Regions from separate parts of the Paenibacillus enshidis genome, predicted to be linked through region 2. Evidence: riboswitches for the same ligand, from Rfam matches in the RefSeq annotation. Region 2 holds a riboswitch; the other holds the start of a gene.

Region 1 (9,511 bases), on a different contig from region 2:
ATGTGAACCAAGGCAAGCTGACGGCTTACAAAAAAGGAACTGCGATCATTACCGCAACCTACAACGGCAAAACAGCCACAGTTACCGTCACAGTTGGCGAACCTGCGAAGCTGGAAGTGAAATCCAAATCACTCGTTCTCGATATTGATGATACGTACCAGCAACAGCTCACGGTAACTTATAAAGATGGAACAACGGAAGATGTGACCAATGAAGCGGAATGGACCACAAGCAGCGCTAAAGCTGCGACAGTTGATTCTTCAGGCTTGATCACAGGCATGGCCGAGGGTGAAGCCACTGTAACGGCTACCTATGGAAGTCTGAAAGCGACCGTTAAAGTAGAAGTAGGGCTTGCTAGTGAGCTTGAGGCTGATAAATTTCTGATCGTCATGTCGGCTGGAGACGACCCCCAGCTGATTACGCTCACAGCAACGAATTCGAAGGGCGATACAAGAAATGTAACGAAAGACGCGGAATGGTCTTCAAGCAGTGCGGCGATTGCTTCCGTCAAGAACGGTAATGTCACCGCATATAAAAAAGGCAAAGCAAATATTACAGCAAAATATGGCGGTCAAAAGGTAACCATAACGGTTTACGTAGACACGGCCACAAAAATATCAGCATCCGAAGTTACCCTTTCACTGAAAACGGGTGAAACGGATAATATTAAAGTTACAGCCACGCTAAGCGACGGTTCGACAATCGACGTAACGGACAAAGCCGAATGGACAACAGGCAGCTACAAGGTAGCCACCGTGAAGGGCGGCACCGTAACGGCAACCGGATACGGCAAGACCAGTATTACGGCAAAATACGGTGGTAAAACGGTCAAAGTGCCAGTTACGGTGGATGCGCTGAAATACCTTGAGACCAGCGAGGTATTGTTGAACCTTACTGTCGGCCAGCAGGTGCAACTGGCCGGAACGGCTACGTATGTGGACGGCACAGAGGGGGATGTAACGAAAAAAGGAGTGTGGACCTCCTCCAGAATTCTGGTGGCTACAGCCAAAGACGGAGTGATTAAAGGCATCAGCAAAGGGAAAACCAACATCACGCTGAAGTTTGCCGGCAAGACAGCCAAGGTTGTTGTCAATGTAACAGAAAAATAATGGGTTTATGAGCAGAAAGGCCGCTCCCGGTGAAACGGGAGCGGCCTTTTTCCGTTATATTGCACGATGGCGGGCGTTGTACGTTGCTAAACGTTGCTGAATCAGAGAACGAAACTAACGCTTATCCCCTGGCTCTGCCTTGCGGCTGCCGGCCAGCGATTCTGTCATCCGCCGGCCCGTCGGGGTCTGGGCAAGGCCGCCTTTGGCGGTCTCCCGGTGCTTGACAGGCATGGCGCTGCCGACTTCCAGCATGACATCAATGACTTCATCCGATGGAATGGCGCTGCGTACGCCTGCCAGTGCCATATCAGCCGCAGCCAGAGCCGTAACCGCCCCGAGCCCGTTGCGGACGATACAGGGGATTTCGACGAGACCGGCTACAGGATCGCAGATGAGGCCCAGCGTATTTTTCAAGGCAAGGCCGACCGCATGAACCGCCTGCTCCGGGGTGCCGCCGCGCAGCTCGACCATGGCGCCTGCGGCCATGCCAATGGCGGAGCCGATCTCGGCCTGGCAGCCTCCTTCGGCGCCGGAAATAAATGAATTGTTGGCGATCACGTAACCGATGGCTCCCGCCGTGAAGAGGCCGCGAACCATGTGCTCATCCGGCCATCCGAATCGCTCCTGGGCGCTGATGAACACCCCTGGAATGACACCGCAGGAGCCGGCCGTAGGTGTAGCGACAATTCGCCCCATGGAGGCGTTCACCTCTGAGACGGAAAGGGCATAGGCCATGGCGAGGGCAGAGGCTTCCCCTGAGCAGGTTTCACCCGACCGGAGATAATCCGCCACCCGTTTGCCGTCTCCGCCCGTTAAGCCACTGCGTGATACGGTATCCTCCGTCTGGCCGCGGCGCACGGCTTCCTTCATCACCTCGTAATAGTCGGCCATCTGGCTGATCACGTCCTGGGCAGGCGTGTCCGTCTCCCGGGATTGTTCTTCGATCATTAAAGTGCTGATGGCCTTGGACTCTTGCCGGCAGATCTCGTTGATTTCGTGAAGATGACTGAAACGCATCGCTTATTTTGCTCCTTTATTGGCATTTATGGCAGCCGCCTGTTTTTGTTGCGGATATCGATCCTTCTTACTTCGTACATATGGGCTAATGACTGTAGCTGTGTGATGACCTGTTCAGGGACAGCGCTGTCCGTCTCAATTGCGGTTAAAGCCTCGCCGTCCCGCCCTTTGCGGTCCACATGCATATAAGCGATATTGACGCTGGCAGCCCCGAGCCCGGAGGTTACAGCCCCGAGCATGCCAGGCTTGTCGGAATGAAGCAGGATCAATGCCGGGAGCTCGCCCGTCAAATTGACACGGAACTCATTGAGCTGCTGCACATTTATATTTCCCCCGCCAATGGACGAACCGAGCAGCGTGCGCTTTTCGCCGCCGCGCTGCAGTTCAAACCGGACAGTATTGGGATGAGGAGCGGGGAGGCTGCTGGCAACAAACTCAAATGTCATCTCGGCCTGCTCCGCCCACTGCTCGGCATCGGGAATGCGGGCATCATCGGTATCATAATCAAGCAAACCGCTCAGCAGGGCCAGATCCGTGCCATGCCCTTTGTAAGTATCCGCAAAAGAGCCGTACAGCGTCATTTTGGCCTGCTCAGGCACTCCGCCAAGCCAGTGCCGGGCCATGCGGCCAAGACGAACGGCACCGGCGGTATGCGAGCTTGACGGGCCCGTCATGGCCGGTCCTATGATGGAGAACACATCCTTGAAGCGCATATCCATTCCTCCTGATATGGTGCAGTATTCATTTACTTACGTAATATGTAAGCACAAAAAAAGGACAGGACAAGGAATAGTCCCTTGTCTCTGTCCTTTGTACCTGAGAGTTTCCGACGGGCACTGGCCCGTCTTACCCCTTGGGTGGCTTCAAAAATGCTCTCTCCAGAGCTGCGTCGGCTGGCGGTACATGTACCTGAGAGATTAACTGCCGGCCGGGTGCCGTGCAGCTTGCTCCTTCGGTGCCCTGTATCCTCCTGTGGATCAGGTCTCTCCCGTCAGCTTCATCCGCGGCGGTATTCAGTTCAATGATTTAAATTAAGAGTAAAGGATGGCCGTCAGCGTGTCAATGCTCACTGGCCCATGGCTGCTCAGTGGGTCCGCACTTCCAGCTTCCTGGCAATCAGCGACATGCTATAGTTTACAGCAAAGTACAGGAACGCCGCAAACAGCAGGGCCGGAATAACGAATGACTGATTCTGGGCACCGGCAATTTGTGCGCTGTGCGTCAGCTCAGGCAGCGAGATGATGACTGCCAGCGAAGTATCCTTCATCAATGAAATGTACTGGCTGACCAGCGGAGGTATCATGCGCCGCAGGCCCTGCGGGAGAATGATGTGCCACAAGGTCTGGGTGTAATTCAGTCCGGACGACCTTGCAGCTTCAATCTGCCCCTTATCGACCGATTTCAGGCCGCTGCGCACCACTTCGGCAATCATGGCGCCTTCGAAAATGGACAAGCCGATGATGGCACACCATTTCAATTCAACATCAAATCCGAGCGGCTTGAGGACGAGGAACAGGAAATAAATGATGAGCAGAAGCGGCAGGTTGCGGATCAGGTCAATAAGGGTGGCAGCCGCCTGCGAGATCACGGGGATTCGAGTATAACGCAGAATCCCGAAGATAATACCCACGATTGTGCTGATGGCAATGGACCAGATGCCGACTTCCAACGTAAGGAGGAAGCCCTGCAGTATAAATTTGACGTTAGGCCCGGAAAATAATCCAGCAAAATCCATAACAGGCATCCCTCCTTAAGTTGTTTTGGCCAGCCGTTTTTCCATGTACAGCATGACAAAGCTGAGCGGAAGGGTGACGACCAGATATAATAAAGCGGTGAATGCATAAACGCTGACAGGCAAAAATGTCTCCGAATTGATCCGGTCGGACATCAGCATCAAATCCGCAGCGGCCACGACAGCGAGAATGGATGAGTTCTTGAACAGGTTAATGAACTGATTGCCGATGGCCGGCAGCGCGATCTTGATGGCCTGCGGGAGAATGATATGGATCATCGTCTGATTGTACGTCAAGCCGGACGAGCGGCCGGCTTCCATCTGGCCTTTGGGCACCGTCTGAATACCGGCACGCAAGGCTTCCGCAATATAAGCGGCGGTGTAAATACTTAATCCGATGGTACCTGATTTAAAACCGTCAAGGTTGATGCCCAGGGGACCCAGACCGTAATAAAACAGATAGACCGTAATCAGTAACGGGATATTGCGAAATATTTCCACATAAACGGCACCAAGCCAATTCAGCGGTTTGAAGGGTGCTATCCGGAAAACGGCAATCAGGGCGCCGAGCAGAAAGCTTGCCGCAAGCGCAATCAGGCTGGCCTTGATCGTGTTCAGGAAGCCTTCCATGTACAGGTTCCAATAATTGAACAGGATATTCATGTCAAAAGTTAGCATGTCGGATCACACCTCCGTTAACCGATGGCAAGAAAGAAGGAGCACGCTGCTGCGGCTCCTTCCGCCATTCTTTTATTCAGGTTTAACGCCAAGCCATTGCTCATACAGTTTGTCATATTCACCGCTTGACTTCAGGTCAGCCAGCGTATCGTTGACCGCCTGCTGCAGATCGCTGGAGCCTTTCTTCACTGCGATGCCGTAGGGTTCGTCCGTGAAGTTGCCGCCCACCAGCTCGAAGTTCGGGTCCTGCTGCTGCATTCCGAGCAGAATGGCGTTGTCTGTTGTCAGGGTGTCGCCTTTATTGGCTTTCAGCGCGTTGAATGCATCCTGGTAGTTTTCAAATTCAAGCACTTCGGCTTCCGGAGCCTTTTCCCTGATATTTTTTACGGAGGTGGAGCCTTTAACGGCGAGCACGGTTGTGCCTTTGGTCAAAGAATCTACGCCAGTAATCGGGCTTCCCTTCGGAACGAGCAGGGACTGGCCTGCTTCAAAATATACGTTGCTGAAGTCAACCTGCTGCTTGCGTTCTTCCGTAATCGTCATCGTTGCGACGATCATGTCGATTTCGCCGTTTTGCAGGAGGGGAATGCGGGTCTTGGAGGTTACTTCTTTCAATTCAATCTTGGATTCGTCACCCAAAATGTGCTTTGCGATCGCTTTTGCGATATCCACGTCGAAGCCTTCGATTTCACCGGTGCCGGTGTTTTTCAGACCGAATAGCTTGGTGTCGCTCTTTACGCCGACAACGAGCTTGCCGCGTTCCTTGATGGCATCCAGCGCGCTTTGCGCTTTGCCGCCGGATTCACCGGAAGAGCCGGTGTTTGTGCCGGATGAAGCATTGTTGCCGCATGCGGCAAGAACGAGAGCGAAAGAGAGGACGAGCAGCAAAAGCGCATTCCATTTCAAACCTTTTTTCATAAGATTGAACCCCTTTCAAATCTTTATATTTAGTGGTTGATCAAACGGCTAAGGAACGTGCGTGCACGTTCTTCACGCGGCTCGGCAAAAAACTCGGCCGGCGTGCTGTCTTCCAGAATCTGACCCTGGTCCATAAAAATGACCCTGTCGGCAACCTCGCGGGCAAAGCCCATCTCATGGGTGACAATCACCATCGTCATACCATCATGGGCAAGAGAACGCATCACATCAAGCACTTCACCAATCGTCTCGGGGTCGAGTGCCGACGTCGGCTCATCAAACAGCATGACCTGGGGCTTCATGGCTAGCCCTCGTGCGATGGCGACACGCTGCTGCTGTCCTCCGGATAGCTGTGAAGGATAGCTCTGTGCCTTGTCTTCAATGCCGACCCGCTTAAGATAAGTCATGGCTGTCGCGGCGGCTTCCGATTTGGTCACACCGAGAACCTTCGTCGGAGCAAGCACGATGTTGTCAATGACCCGCTTATGAGGATAAAGGTTAAAGTGCTGGAAAACCATACCGATGTTGCGGCGGAACTTGTTGATGTCCACTTTCTTGTCATGAAGCTCCACACCGTTGACGATCAGCTCCCCGCTGGAAATCGCCTCCAGACGGTTCATACAGCGAAGCAGCGTACTCTTGCCGGAGCCGGAAGGGCCGATAATCACAACGACCTGGCCTTCTTCAATCGTCAGGTTGATGTCTTTCAGAACTTGAAAGCTGCCGTAATGTTTGTTGACGTTCCGAAACTGAATCAGAACGAGCCCCCCTTTGTCTGTGCTTAAGCTCTAGGTTCAGTAGCCAGTAGCCAGTAGCTAGTGTCTATGCCTCCATTTTAACATTGTAATTGTAAAATTAACACATTTTTGTTATGTAAGCTAATAGAACACGATAAAGATAGATAATTAATGATACAATGAGATTATGGGAATTTCAAGATTTTTTGTGAAGAAAGATAACACAGGATTAAGATATGATTAAGATATGGAAGCATAAGCATATAGATGTGGAGGCATAAGCATATCGTAAAGGGAATATAGTATTTCACGACTGCCACGTGACAAATGTATGTAAGTGTCTTACAGTAGAGGGAGCGTCTTTGTTTGAATAAGGCTATATTTTTAATAAAGGAAGGTAATGATGATGAGCAAACCTGTTTCCCCGCTGGTGGCGGCATTACATATGGAACCGCATCCCGAAGGCGGATGGTACAAGGAGATGTGGAAGGCCAATTTTCAAATTCCCAAACCGGTGCTGCCGGACGTGTATTCCGGCCCCCGCTTTGCTGCGTCTTCGACGTATTTCCTGCTTCATCCCGGTGAATTCTCCGAGTGGCATGTGGTGCACTCTGATGAGCTCTGGCTGTACCACAGCGGGAGTCCGATCGAGCTGAAGCTGGGAGGCAGCGGCGTAGAGCCTGGCGAAGAAACCGTCATTATTGTAGGTGCTGATGTGGAGAAGGGAGAATCTCCGCAGGCGCTTGTTCCGGGTGGTGTGTGGCAGACGGCCCGTCCACTCGGCGATGAGCCGGTGCTTGTTACTTGTGTGGTGGCGCCGGGCTTCCACTTTGATGATTTCAAGCTATATTCCCGTCCGCAGGAATGAGCATGTGATCCGTAGTTGGAAAAAGGGGCTGACGCACGGTCTGGTGACCGGCGGCAGGTCCTTTTTTGTCATTGGCAGATTTTATTTTTGTAGAATGGTGACGGTTTATGAAGGCTGCTGTTTGGGATTTTTGCCGTACGGTGATAATATGGTGCCAAAGGGTAATTCAGTTACAGGGCATTGTTTGGAGGATAAATCATGGCAAAACCGAAACAGAAAAGACAGACCAAGAAAGCGGCCACCTGGTCGTTAGTCATAATGGGGGCAGGATTTGCGGCATCCCTTCCGTTTCAGCAGTACGGCGCTGTCCGCCTGTTGGCAGGCGCATTTGAGGCCGGAATGGTTGGCGGACTGGCGGACTGGTTCGCCGTTACGGCACTGTTCCGCCATCCGCTGGGCATTCCGATCCCGCATACGGCACTTCTCCCCAAAAACCGGGGCAAGCTGACAGATGCGCTGGTGGGCACGGTGGAGAATAATTTGCTGAACAAAGAAAGCATCGCGGCCAAAATCAAGGATATCCGGCTCGCGGAAATGCTGCTCGGCGGGGCGGAGCAGGCGCTTGCATCCCCTAAGGCGGTCGAAGCCATCGATACGCTAGCGAAACGGCTGGTGAGCCGGCTGCCGCTGGACAGTATCGCTCCTGTCATTACGGAGGAGATCCGCAGGCAGATGACTTCCCTGGATGCGGGGCAACTGCTTGAATCGCTGGCAAACAAGACATTGGAACACGCCTATGACCAAAAGGCGCTGGATTATGCGCTTGAGCAGGCGGAATCTTGGCTGGTGAAGCCGGAGTCCGTCATGACGCTGGGAACGATGGGCATGCAGGCCATTTCAGGCTTGCAGTTGAACGGACTAATGCAGTTCGCGGTTAATGCGTTTCTTGGTTACCTCAATGAGGAGCGTATGGGGGAAATGATCCGGCAGTTTTTGCTGGCAAGAATAGATGAGCTGCAGATGGAGCATCATCCGCGTCGCTCTGCTTTGCTGACAGGCTTGCAGGGACAGATTGAGAAGCTGGCGTCGGACAGCGCGGTTCATACCAGATTAAATGATTGGAAAAATGAACAGGCCGCCTCCTGGAAGGGCGAAGAAATGGTGCTGGGCAAGCTGGAGGAGCTGCGCAGCCGCCTGCTGGCTTATATGGAGGATGGGGCTTATGTGCAGGCTCATATTTTTCCGCTGTGTGCGCGGCTGCTTGAGGATTTGCGCAAGGACGAGGAACTGCTTGATAGGCTAAATGAGCAGATTATCTCGGCTATTACCAGTCTGGTGGAGAAGAATCACGGCCGGATCGGCGATCTGGTCAGAGAAAATGTGGAGAAGATGGATAACGCCACACTGATCGCGCTTATGGAAGACAAGCTGGGGCAGGATCTGCAATGGATTCGTATCAACGGGGCGCTGACCGGCTTTTTGATCGGCATTGTGCTTACGGGAATTCGGATGCTGGTAGAATCACCCATTTGGTGATTTGGGTCAGATAAAAGTCAAAGGACCTCAAATCTCACTATTGTAGCTACTGGGTTCTGAGAAATTCGAATCCCCTTCTAGTGCTGGACAGTCAAGCCGCCAGCCGATCGTGGCAAGACATGTGATACTCGCTTTTCAGGAGCTTTGCACGATTATCCCGTTGGATCAGGTACAGAAAAACAGAAAACCGGAACCGAAAATACACTTTAGGCACGTTAAAGAAAATAACGGATCAAATGAGGCGAAAAATCGCCTGTTGTTACGCTATTCAGAACCATTGAATGGGTCTATTATTTTTTGAATTGTGCCTTATGGAGAAGCAGATCGGTTCGAGGTCGTGAGACGTTCTTTGGAGAAAGCAGAGCGTTTAGGTGATGTGAAACCGACCGAAAGAAGGAGGGAGCGGAGCAAGGCATCGGAAAAATAGAAAGACCCGGGTCCTCGTTGCCACTTGAACCTGAATTTTTCTGATTTCCTCGTTCATGCTAACCCGCACCGTTCAAGCGACGCACCTTATGCTCACCTTTCCTCGTTCAAGTACTGCAATTAGGCCGCAGCCGCAAGAGGCTGCACCGGTTGGCATGCAATCAGTCGGCGGTAAGGGATCGCCGGAATCGTCACGGCCATGTACAGCAACTTCTGCCACATCGTTCCTTCCCCTTCGGGCAGGCGCAGTCGGCGGCGTCCGGTGTACTCGTTGAGATACGCCTGCAGATGCTTCGGACCCAAGGCTACATACGTACTCTTCAGCGATTTCCACGCCTCTCTCACCACTTTCCGCAAGGGCGTATACAGTCGATAGGCTTGAAGGAACGATTGTACCGCCGATGCACGGACATCTACCTGTTCGTTGATGAACGCAGCGAGTTCGTGCCGATTTGCTCTTTGCCCCTCTCCCTTCTTCTGCGGGACTAGGCGGATTTTGACCTGCTCCAGCTCGCCCGACTCCGTGACCGTGCACCCGGCTACGACCACC
Region 2 (9,511 bases):
ACGAGACGGTCGTTCGGCGACAGCTTCCGCAGCGGTGAGCGGCCTACACGGGTAACTTCATCGGTCAGGTTCGGATTGCGGAAACGGTCCAAAATTTTGCTGATATATTTGTCATGCTCTGCCTGATCAAATCCGAAACGTTTGACCAGCACAGCTCCGGTCTCTTCCAGCGCTCCGCGCACAGAAGCGACCACGTTCTCGTCGGCAATGGCCGTCTGGATCGTCTCAAAGCCTGCCATATAGCCAAGATAAGCTGCAACACAATGCCCTGTGTTTACGGTAAACAGCTTGCGCTCAATGTAGGGCTCCAAATTGTCCACATACAGCACACCTTCGATTTCCGCATGGTCCGGAGCCATTTGGGAACGGTCAACCACCCATTCGTAAAAAGGCTCCACCTGCACATGCAGCGGATCCTCGTGGTGCTGGATCGGCACGATCCGGTCTACCGCCGCGTTCGGGAAATATACGGAAGCCTCCGCTTTCGCACGAACATCCTCTTCCAGCAGGGCAAATACATGCTCCTTCAGCTGCGCGCTGCCACCGATGGCATTTTCACATGCGATCACATGAAGCGGGGATGCCCCGTCTGCAATCCGCTGTGTGATGCCTTTGGCAATTCCCGGCGCGATATGCTTCAGAATATTAACGCCAACCGCTGTCGTCACCAAATCCGCAGAGGCCACGGCGCTGGCTACCTCATCCACATTTTTTCCGTCAATGGCGGTTACATTAGTTACGATTTCCGTGTCCTTGGCATCATTGGCCAATTCCACGGTATACTGCTTGCGGCTGCGCAGCTCGGACACGAGTGTATCGTTGACATCAGAGAAAATCACTTCATAGCCGGCGCGTGACAGCAGCAATCCGATAAATCCGCGTCCGATGTTGCCTGCTCCGAAATGGACCGCTCTCATAGTTCCATCTCGCTTTCAAACAGGTCGATAATTTCCTGTGCGCTGCTGGCATTACGCAGTTTGTCCATATTCTCTTCCTCGGAGCATACCACAGCGATTCCGGTCAGAATCTCCATGTGTTCTCCTCCCTGTGCCGCGATGCCGATCACCATATATGCGTTCTCCCCATTAAAATCCACACCCTGCGGGAACTGGATAATGGAGATGCCTGTAGAGTTGATGAATTCCTTGGATTCTTTCGTTCCGTGCGGAATCGCCAGTCCGTTGCCTACATAGGTGGACACGATTTCCTCACGCTCGATCATTTTGTCGATGTATGCTTCCGTAATGTGACCGGCATCCAGCAGGATCTGGCCCGCCATGCGGATCGCCTCGTATTTGTCATTCGCTGTTGCGTTCAATTTTACTTTGTCTGTGGACATGATGCTCATTGTATGGTCCTCCCTGTCTCTAATTTACTGCGAAAAAAATCGGCCAGTTCATCCGCCATATAGCTGGTGATCTCATCCCGGCTTCCGTTCTCCAGCAGCGTAATCATCTCTCCCTGAAGCAGCAATGCGCTGATTTCACTGAGCACCTCCAGGCTTTCCTTGGACAGCTCGCGCGGACCCAGCATTAACAGCACCTGCTTTACTGCTTCTTGTGCTCCTTCCAACTGCAGCGGCTCGTTCAGCCTGTAGAGCGATAGCGAAGGCGTGCGGATGTGTCTGCTGCGTGTATGGAACAAGGCAAGCGGTGTATCTGGAATCACCTGGCTGCCTTGCTGCTCTCTTTCGGCCAGAAGCTCAGCCACCGCTTCCGGATCATTCACGGTTCCCCGTCCGACCTCGGAAATGCACATGGCATACAAAACTTCATTCATATCCATTCCATGGTTATCCAGCGGATAAACATGAAAATTCTGCACGATCCGCACAATCTCCTGCAGACTGTCCTTCAACCCGACCAGCCACCCCAATCCCTGGTTCGGCTCCACGGTCTGCCTTTGCCTGCCGCTGACTTTCTTGAGTGTTATGTTCTGGATAAAATGACGCAGGCGGTCACTCTCCTCCTGCGTCAGCAGTGGACTGATTTTCAGATAACGGTCCCTCTCAAGCGGCAGATCGACGGTCGAAATGACCAGGTCGTAATCCTCCTTGGGAATACGGGCCGCCTCGAACCACGAGGCCCGGTCCACAATCCTGATTTGCGGAAGCTCCTTCGCCAGCCGGGTGGCCAGCAGTCTGGAAGATCCGATTCCGCTGGTGCATACCACAATGGCACGCACCTCCCGCTGCAGCTGGCGCAGCCGCTCAATGGAAGCGCCGAAGTGCATGACCAGAAAACCCACTTCTTCATCAGGCACATTCAGCTCAATCATACCCGATACGGCCTCCTTGACCGCTTCGAACAGTTCGGCATAATCCTTGCGGATCTGCTGCAACAACGGATTGCGGATATCATTTCCTTCTTTCAGCCGTTTCATGACTGGCTCGACATGGGCAATCAGACCTTCACGCAGGAGGCGATCCTCTCCAAAATGCACACCTGCGTTTTCCTCCACCCGGCGGATCAGCTCATTCACAATTTCCAACAGCACCAGATCATCCAGCGGCAGCAGCCTTGTCGAGCGGTCCTCGGCGGAGCGGAACAGATGTCTGAAATATTTTTTCTCCTGCTCCGTAAAGTGAAGGGACAGCGCAACCGACAGTTCGGCGCAAATGCGCTCCACCATCGCGGCACGGACCTTATCCTCCTCTTCATGGGTCCCCAGGATCAGCTCCGATTCCGGCTGCTTGGCCACAAACCCCCGCCGGATGCGGGCGATGGCTACGGAAAGCTGAATCAGCAGCTCCATGTATTTGCTCTCCACCATGTTTTCCAGCCATTTTTCATTCGGCTGCCACAAGGCGTTCTCCACCGTCAGCATCACATCCCTGCCGATCAGTTCCATCAGTTTATCCATGGCATGGGATGAATGTCTGGACAAATCCCTTCCGAACAAATCGGATTCATCCAGATGCTCCAGCCCCAACTCGGAAATAGCCCGCCTGATGTCGGATTCCCTGCCTGTGATCCGCACACCGTAACCGCGCCTTCGCACAAGGGTAAGCCCGTGCTTCTCGATCCAGGACTGCAGCTCGTCAAGATCATGGCTGACAGTCGCGACCGTTACCTTTAAATCAGCCGCCAGCGACAGCAGCTTGATCGGCTCTCTGTCATCCAGCAGTATACATAAGCTGTAAATTTTTCTTTCTTCTGCTGAATACTCTACCGATTCCGAACGGAAAAGCTGCTGGCGAAGCTGGAAAAGCCGAGAGGGATCGGCATCCAAATGGATTCCGATCCCGGATTTTTTCTCCAGCTTGACCCCATTGGGCTCCAGCCATTTCTCCACCGCGCTCAGCTCGCGCAGAACGGTTCTCGTGCTGACATTGATGCGGGCGGCAATGTCGCCCGCAGTCACCTCTTTCGTCTGCTGCAGCAGGAATTCAAGAATTTCGCTTTGTCGTTTGGTAATATTCATGATACCCGTCCCTCCCGATTCGCCCTTGAACTGCCTGTGCCATTGACCTGAAAAAGCTTTGCCAAAAGGCAATTAAGATTTATTTTTTCAGACGTTCAACCAATTCCTCATATTCAGGGCTCTTCAGGAAGTTGTCGATGGAAATATGCTCCGCCTTCGGCGCAACCGTTTTGGCACGGTCAGTCAGCGTTTTCTGTGTAATAACGATGTCGGCGTCCTGCGGAATTTCGCTGATTGCCGTGTTCGTTACGACCACATCCACGCCGGCCTCCTTCATTTTCTTGCGGAGGATGGATGCGCCCATTGCGCTTGATCCCATACCCGCATCACAGGAGAATACGATTTTGTTGACATTTGTTTTCACATTGCTGGAAGCTATTGCTGCCGCACGATCCGCTTCACGGTTATCGGCAGCCACGGCTGCATTACCTGTTTTGCCTTGGTTCTTCATATCTTTCATGCGTTCAGACGCATCTTCCAGGTTATCATCTGTTTGCTTGCCTGTTTTCAGCAGAATCGCAGCAATGACGAAGGATACAACAGCTGCTACAACGACACCTGCCAGCATCGGCAGATAACCGCCTTTTGGCGTCATAAGGAAGTAAGCGAAAATACTTCCTGGCGAAGGAGCTGCTACCAGACCGGCGCCTGTAATCATAAATGTAAACGTACCTGCAACACCGCCTGCCATTGCGGCCAGGATCAAAATCGGTCTCATCAGAATGTACGGGAAGTAGATCTCATGAATACCGCCAAAAAAGTGGATGATCGCTGCACCTGGAGCGGAAGCTTTAGCCGTTCCGCGACCCAGGAAGCAATAAGCAAGCAGAATGCCAAGACCTGGACCAGGATTGGACTCCAGCATGAACAAAATCGATTTGCCCATCTGTGAGGCCTGCTCGGTTGCAAGTGGCGTCAAAATGCCGTGATTAATAGCATTGTTCAGGAACAATACTTTACCCGGCTCAATGAGCAGGTTAACGAGCGGCAGAAGTCCTGCATCCATCAAAAACTGTACACCAGCAGATAACACACTGCTGATCGCTTGAATAACTGGACCTATAATTGTATGCGCAAGCAGTGCAAGCGCCCCACCGATAATACCAGCGGAGAAGTTGTTGACCAGCATCTCAAAACCGGACTTTATTTTACCTTCAACCGCTTTGTCAAACTGTTTGATTACCCAGGCACCAAAGGGGCCTGCAGCCATTGCGCCGAGGAACATCGGAATGTCTGCACCGACAATGACACCGATGGTCATGATCGCGCCGACCACGCCACCACGCTGACCATGTACCATAGTACCACCCGTGTAACCAATAAGCAGCGGCAGCAGGTACGTAATCATTGGACCGACCAACGCTCCAAATGTTTCATTCGGGAACCAGCCTGTTGGAATAAAGAGGGCCGTGATTAACCCCCAGGCGATAAATGCGCCCATGTTTGGCATAACCATGCCGCTCAGGAAGCGTCCGAATTTTTGCACTCCAACGCGCAAGCCTCCGCCGCTTCCGGACTTAGCGTCCACTGAACTCATGTTAAAAACCTCCTCAATGTATTGAAACCTTAACAAGGATTCGTCAAAATTTGCTACTAAAACGAAGTAATTTGTCGCTTTTTGCGATTTTGTCAAACCCTTAGGTAAAAGGCCTCATATCCTTTTGCTTACCTTCATCCTAATTGAAAACGGTATCTCCATCAATAAAATGAAAATGCAGTTTCGTCATCAACGTTGATGACAGAATTTAAATTTAAGATTTTCAGGGGAATTTGACCCTTATGCCAATCGCAATTCCTCACACGACCAAAGTCGCATGTCTCCTGCGCGGTTATGAATATAGCCTAACCTTAATATAAACTAAGTTCCCCTGTATTAACCGTAATTCCCCTGAACATAATGTCTTTGCTCCAAATTTTTCGGATAAACGACAAAAAAGCATGACTGCTGTATCCCTCATGTAGGTATCAGGCTGCCATGCTTATAAAACATGCTTGCAAAAACGAATATACGCTTGTATATACTTTATGCGATTTTCTTGAAAAAAGTAATAAATAGGACAAATGCCCTATTTTTGAGTGAATGTTTCATTAAGCTTCTTCCACAAGACGACTGTACGCCTCTGCGCTCAGCAGCTTGCTCACCGCGTCATTAACATCGCCATTCACCCGGATTTCAAGCATCCAGCCATCCTCGTACGGAGAGCTGTTGACCAGTTCCGGCGAGTCCTGCAGCGACTCGTTCACTTTAATTACGGTGCCGCTTAACGGCGCATACAGGTCAGATACGGTTTTTACCGACTCGATCGTGCCTACGCTTGCACCGGCTTCCAGAGATGTTCCCTCCCCTGGCAGCTCGACAAAGACAATGTCGCCAAGCTGATGCTGCGCGAAATCGGATATGCCGACAAGCAGGGTACCTTCATCCGTAATTTTTACCCACTCATGCTCTTCGCTGTACAAATAGTTTTCTTTAACTTCGCTCATGTATACCGCTCCATTTCCACTGGAATTTCACACCATAAAACATTTCATTGTTCCCTTAAACTGTTCTTTGCAACTTCTCGTTTTCAACGTAAGATTAAGCCAAGCAAGATTTAAATGTCAATATAGCTTACAGAAAACCGCGTATTTTTTTCCGGATAGAAGCACTTTAGGAAGGGTAATGGCTTACATTTTGTAATCAGTCCTAAAAATATGACAAATTTATTGACATATGTCCGGTGATCGCGTATTAATGGTTATAGATTGAATAGCGGATGAACGTATAGGGAGAGATTACCGACATTCCGGGAAAAATGATGCGCCAAGGCGGCATCTGAACAGGCCCGAGCGGGGCGGCAGCATGGAGGGTGAGCCAGACCCGTGCTTGCTTTGCACCCGCGGAATCAGCAGGTAACGCCGAAGGAGTAAGCCGACGAGCGGTGAATCTCTCAGGCAAAAGGACCTTTACCGGACGCGACTCTGGAGAGAATCCGCGGCAGCGGGTCACCCAAGGGGAAACCTGTAATCATGCAGGGCAACTCTCAGGTATCAAGGACAGAGCTGAAGAATGGCAGGGCTGGGCAGCCATGCACCGTTCTTTGGCCTGTCCTTTTTTTGCTTTTTCATAAGCTATGCCAACTCTTTTGCGAGGTGAATTGTATTGACTGCATTGAAAAGAACACCGCTGTACCCGCTGTATGCCGGATATTCCGGCGTGCGCTGCATTGATTTTGGCGGCTGGGAGCTGCCTGTCCAGTTCAGCGGCATCCAAAAGGAGCACGAGGCCGTACGGGAACGTGCCGGACTGTTCGATGTCTCCCATATGGGAGAATTCAACGTTACAGGCACGGGAGCCGAAAGCTTTTTGCAGCGCGTAACGACCAACGATGTTTCCAAACTTGAAGACGGGCAGGCCCAGTATACGCTGATGTGTTATCCGGATGGAGGAGTCGTGGACGACCTGCTTGTTTACAAACGCAGTGTTGATTCCTATATGCTCGTCGTGAATGCCTCTAATATCGCAAAGGATTGGGAGTGGCTTCAGCAGCATAAACCGGATGATGCGCAAATGGAGAATATATCGGATCAAACTGCGCTGCTCGCCCTTCAAGGTCCTGCAGCAGCAGAGATCCTTTCCGTAGCCGTAGATAGCAATGTCGCTTCGCTCGGCTCCTTCCGCTTTATTGAACACGCCGGCTTATTCGGCGCATCCGCGCTTGTATCCCGCACAGGATATACAGGTGAAGACGGCTTCGAGATCTACTGCCGTGCTGAGGATGCCCCGCTGATTTGGCAGGGGCTGATGAAAGCGGGAGAAGCTCACGCGCTGGTGCCCACCGGGCTGGGTGCACGGGATACGCTGCGCTTTGAAGCAAAACTGCCGCTGTACGGTCAGGAGCTGTCTGCGACGATTTCCCCGCTGGAGGCGGGACTCAGCTTTTTCGTCAAGCTGGATAAAGGGCCGTTTATCGGACAGGAAGCGCTGCTTGCGCAAAAGGAGCAAGGGACTCCTCGCAAGCTCGTCGGTCTGGAAATGCTGGACCGCGGCATTCCACGTTCACATTACCCGGTATTCTTAGAATCAGAGCAGATTGGCGAAGTGACGACAGGCACACAGTCCCCTACTCTGAAGCGGAATCTGGGGCTTGCGCTGATTGACAGCCGTTTTGCCCAGCTTGGCACACAGGTTGAGGTGGAAATCCGGGGCAAACGCCTCAAAGCTGAGGTAGTCAAGGCACCATTCTACAAACGCACAAAATAGAGATAATCGGAACAGACCGGATATTGAGAGGAGCGCAGTCATGAATCAGCACAGATACTTACCGATGACCGAGCAGGATCGCGCCGAGATGCTTCGTACCGTCGGCGCCGACAGCATGGAGGACCTGTTCAAGGATATTCCCGAAAAAATTCGTTTCCAAGGTGAGCTTCCCGTTTCTTCCAGGCTGGATGAGCGGGCTCTGACCCGTCATATGTCGGCACTGGCCGGCAGAAATGCCAGCAGCGAGACCCACGCCAGCTTTTTGGGCGCAGGCATCTATGATCACCATATTCCGTCCGTGATCAATCATGTCATTTCCCGCTCGGAATTTTACACCGCCTACACCCCTTATCAGCCGGAAGTCAGCCAGGGCGAGCTGCAGGCCATTTTTGAATTTCAATCTTATATATGTGAGCTTACCGGCATGGCAGTAGCCAATGCCAGTATGTATGACGGCGCAACCGCGCTGGCCGAAGCAGGCAATCTGGCGGCAGCCGCCACGCGCCGCAAACGAATCGTCGTATCCCGCTCCGTTCATCCGGAGGCGCGTCAAGTGCTGAATACTTACGCACATGGCCTTAACCTGGAAATTGTGGAAGTGGGCTGCAAAAACGGCGTGACCGATCTTGAAGCGCTCACGGCAGCGGTAACAGAGGACACCGCCGCCGTGCTCGTGCAGAACCCCAATTTCTTCGGTTCTATTGAAAATATTAGGCCAATGGCCGATTTAATTCATGCACAGAAGGGTCTGCTAGTGGTCAGTTCCAATCCGCTCTCGCTCGGGCTGCTTGAAGCGCCGGGCAAGCTGGGGGCCGATATCGTCGTCGGTGACGCGCAGCCGCTTGGCATCTCCTCTTCGCTCGGCGGACCAACCTGCGGTTATTTCGCCGTATCCCAGGAACATATGCGCCGCATTCCGGGAAGAATCGTCGGCCAAACGAAGGACCGCAACGGCAAACGCGGCTTTGTCCTTACCCTGCAGGCACGCGAGCAGCATATCCGCCGCGAAAAAGCGACGTCAAATATTTGCTCCAACCAGGCGCTGCTTGCACTCTCCGCGTCCGTCTATATGTCCGTCATGGGCAGAAGCGGCATGGTCGAGGTGGCTGAGTTGAATCTGCATAAAAGCCGGTACGCCCTTGAACGTCTCACATCCCTGCCTGGAATAAAGACGGCGTTTACTTCCCCGACATTTAATGAGTTCGTGCTCATCCTGCCGGGGGATACAGATATGCAGACCTTGCAATCACGTCTGCTGGATGCCGGTTTTATCGGCGGCTACGATCTGGGCAGAGATTACGAAGAATACAAAAACCACATGCTGATCGCCGTAACGGAGCAAAGAACCAAAGAAGAGATTGACCAATTCGCATCGGTGCTGGAGGAATTGCTATGACTCAATCCGAACAAGATATGCCGCTGATTTTTGAACTGAGCCGTCCGGGCCGGGTTGCGTATTCACTGCCCGCATGCGACGTACCGCGCCGTCCTGCTGACGAGCTCATTCCTTCCGAGCTGCTGCGCAGCGAACCTGCGGCGCTGCCGGAAGTCTATGAGGTTGACGTCATCCGTCATTATACCGAGCTGTCCCGCCGCAACTTCGGGGTGGATAACGGTTTTTATCCGCTTGGCTCCTGTACGATGAAATACAACCCGAAGGTAAACGAAGATGTTGCCCGTTATTCCGGACTGGCGAAAATCCATCCTTACCAGCCGGAAGAAAGCATTCAGGGCGCACTTGAGCTGTTGCACACATTGCAAAACGATTTAGCCGGGCTTACAGGCATGGATGCCGTCACGCTGCAGCCTGCTGCCGGAGCTCACGGAGAGTGGACCGGCCTGATG

What was found. Region 2 has a riboswitch for glycine ahead of gcvT (glycine cleavage system aminomethyltransferase GcvT). Riboswitches for the same ligand answer to the same signal wherever they lie in the genome.
Region 1: another riboswitch for glycine. It lies ahead of sdaAB (L-serine ammonia-lyase, iron-sulfur-dependent subunit beta); the one in region 2 lies ahead of gcvT (glycine cleavage system aminomethyltransferase GcvT).

What each region holds. Positions count from the first base shown of each region.
Region 1 covers NZ_JBHHMI010000021.1:43,891-53,401, reverse strand. The annotation lists gene ACE41H_RS19255 (Ig-like domain-containing protein) at 1-1,109, shown strand, start outside; gene sdaAA (L-serine ammonia-lyase, iron-sulfur-dependent, subunit alpha) at 1,224-2,126, opposite strand; gene sdaAB (L-serine ammonia-lyase, iron-sulfur-dependent subunit beta) at 2,153-2,839, opposite strand; glycine riboswitch at 2,928-3,010, opposite strand; glycine riboswitch at 3,014-3,127, opposite strand; gene ACE41H_RS19240 (amino acid ABC transporter permease) at 3,211-3,861, opposite strand; gene ACE41H_RS19235 (amino acid ABC transporter permease) at 3,877-4,536, opposite strand; gene ACE41H_RS19230 (ABC transporter substrate-binding protein) at 4,609-5,454, opposite strand; gene ACE41H_RS19225 (amino acid ABC transporter ATP-binding protein) at 5,484-6,212, opposite strand; gene ACE41H_RS19220 (cupin domain-containing protein) at 6,598-7,059, shown strand; gene ACE41H_RS19215 (DUF445 domain-containing protein) at 7,258-8,535, shown strand; gene ACE41H_RS19210 (transposase) at 9,082-9,511, opposite strand, start outside.
Region 2 covers NZ_JBHHMI010000012.1:77,580-87,090, reverse strand. The annotation lists gene ACE41H_RS15050 (mannitol-1-phosphate 5-dehydrogenase) at 1-917, opposite strand, end outside; gene ACE41H_RS15045 (PTS mannitol transporter subunit IIA) at 914-1,348, opposite strand; gene ACE41H_RS15040 (BglG family transcription antiterminator) at 1,345-3,423, opposite strand; gene ACE41H_RS15035 (PTS mannitol transporter subunit IIBC) at 3,503-4,960, opposite strand; gene gcvH (glycine cleavage system protein GcvH) at 5,512-5,907, opposite strand; glycine riboswitch at 6,260-6,379, shown strand; glycine riboswitch at 6,380-6,473, shown strand; gene gcvT (glycine cleavage system aminomethyltransferase GcvT) at 6,566-7,666, shown strand; gene gcvPA (aminomethyl-transferring glycine dehydrogenase subunit GcvPA) at 7,707-9,062, shown strand; gene gcvPB (aminomethyl-transferring glycine dehydrogenase subunit GcvPB) at 9,059-9,511, shown strand, end outside.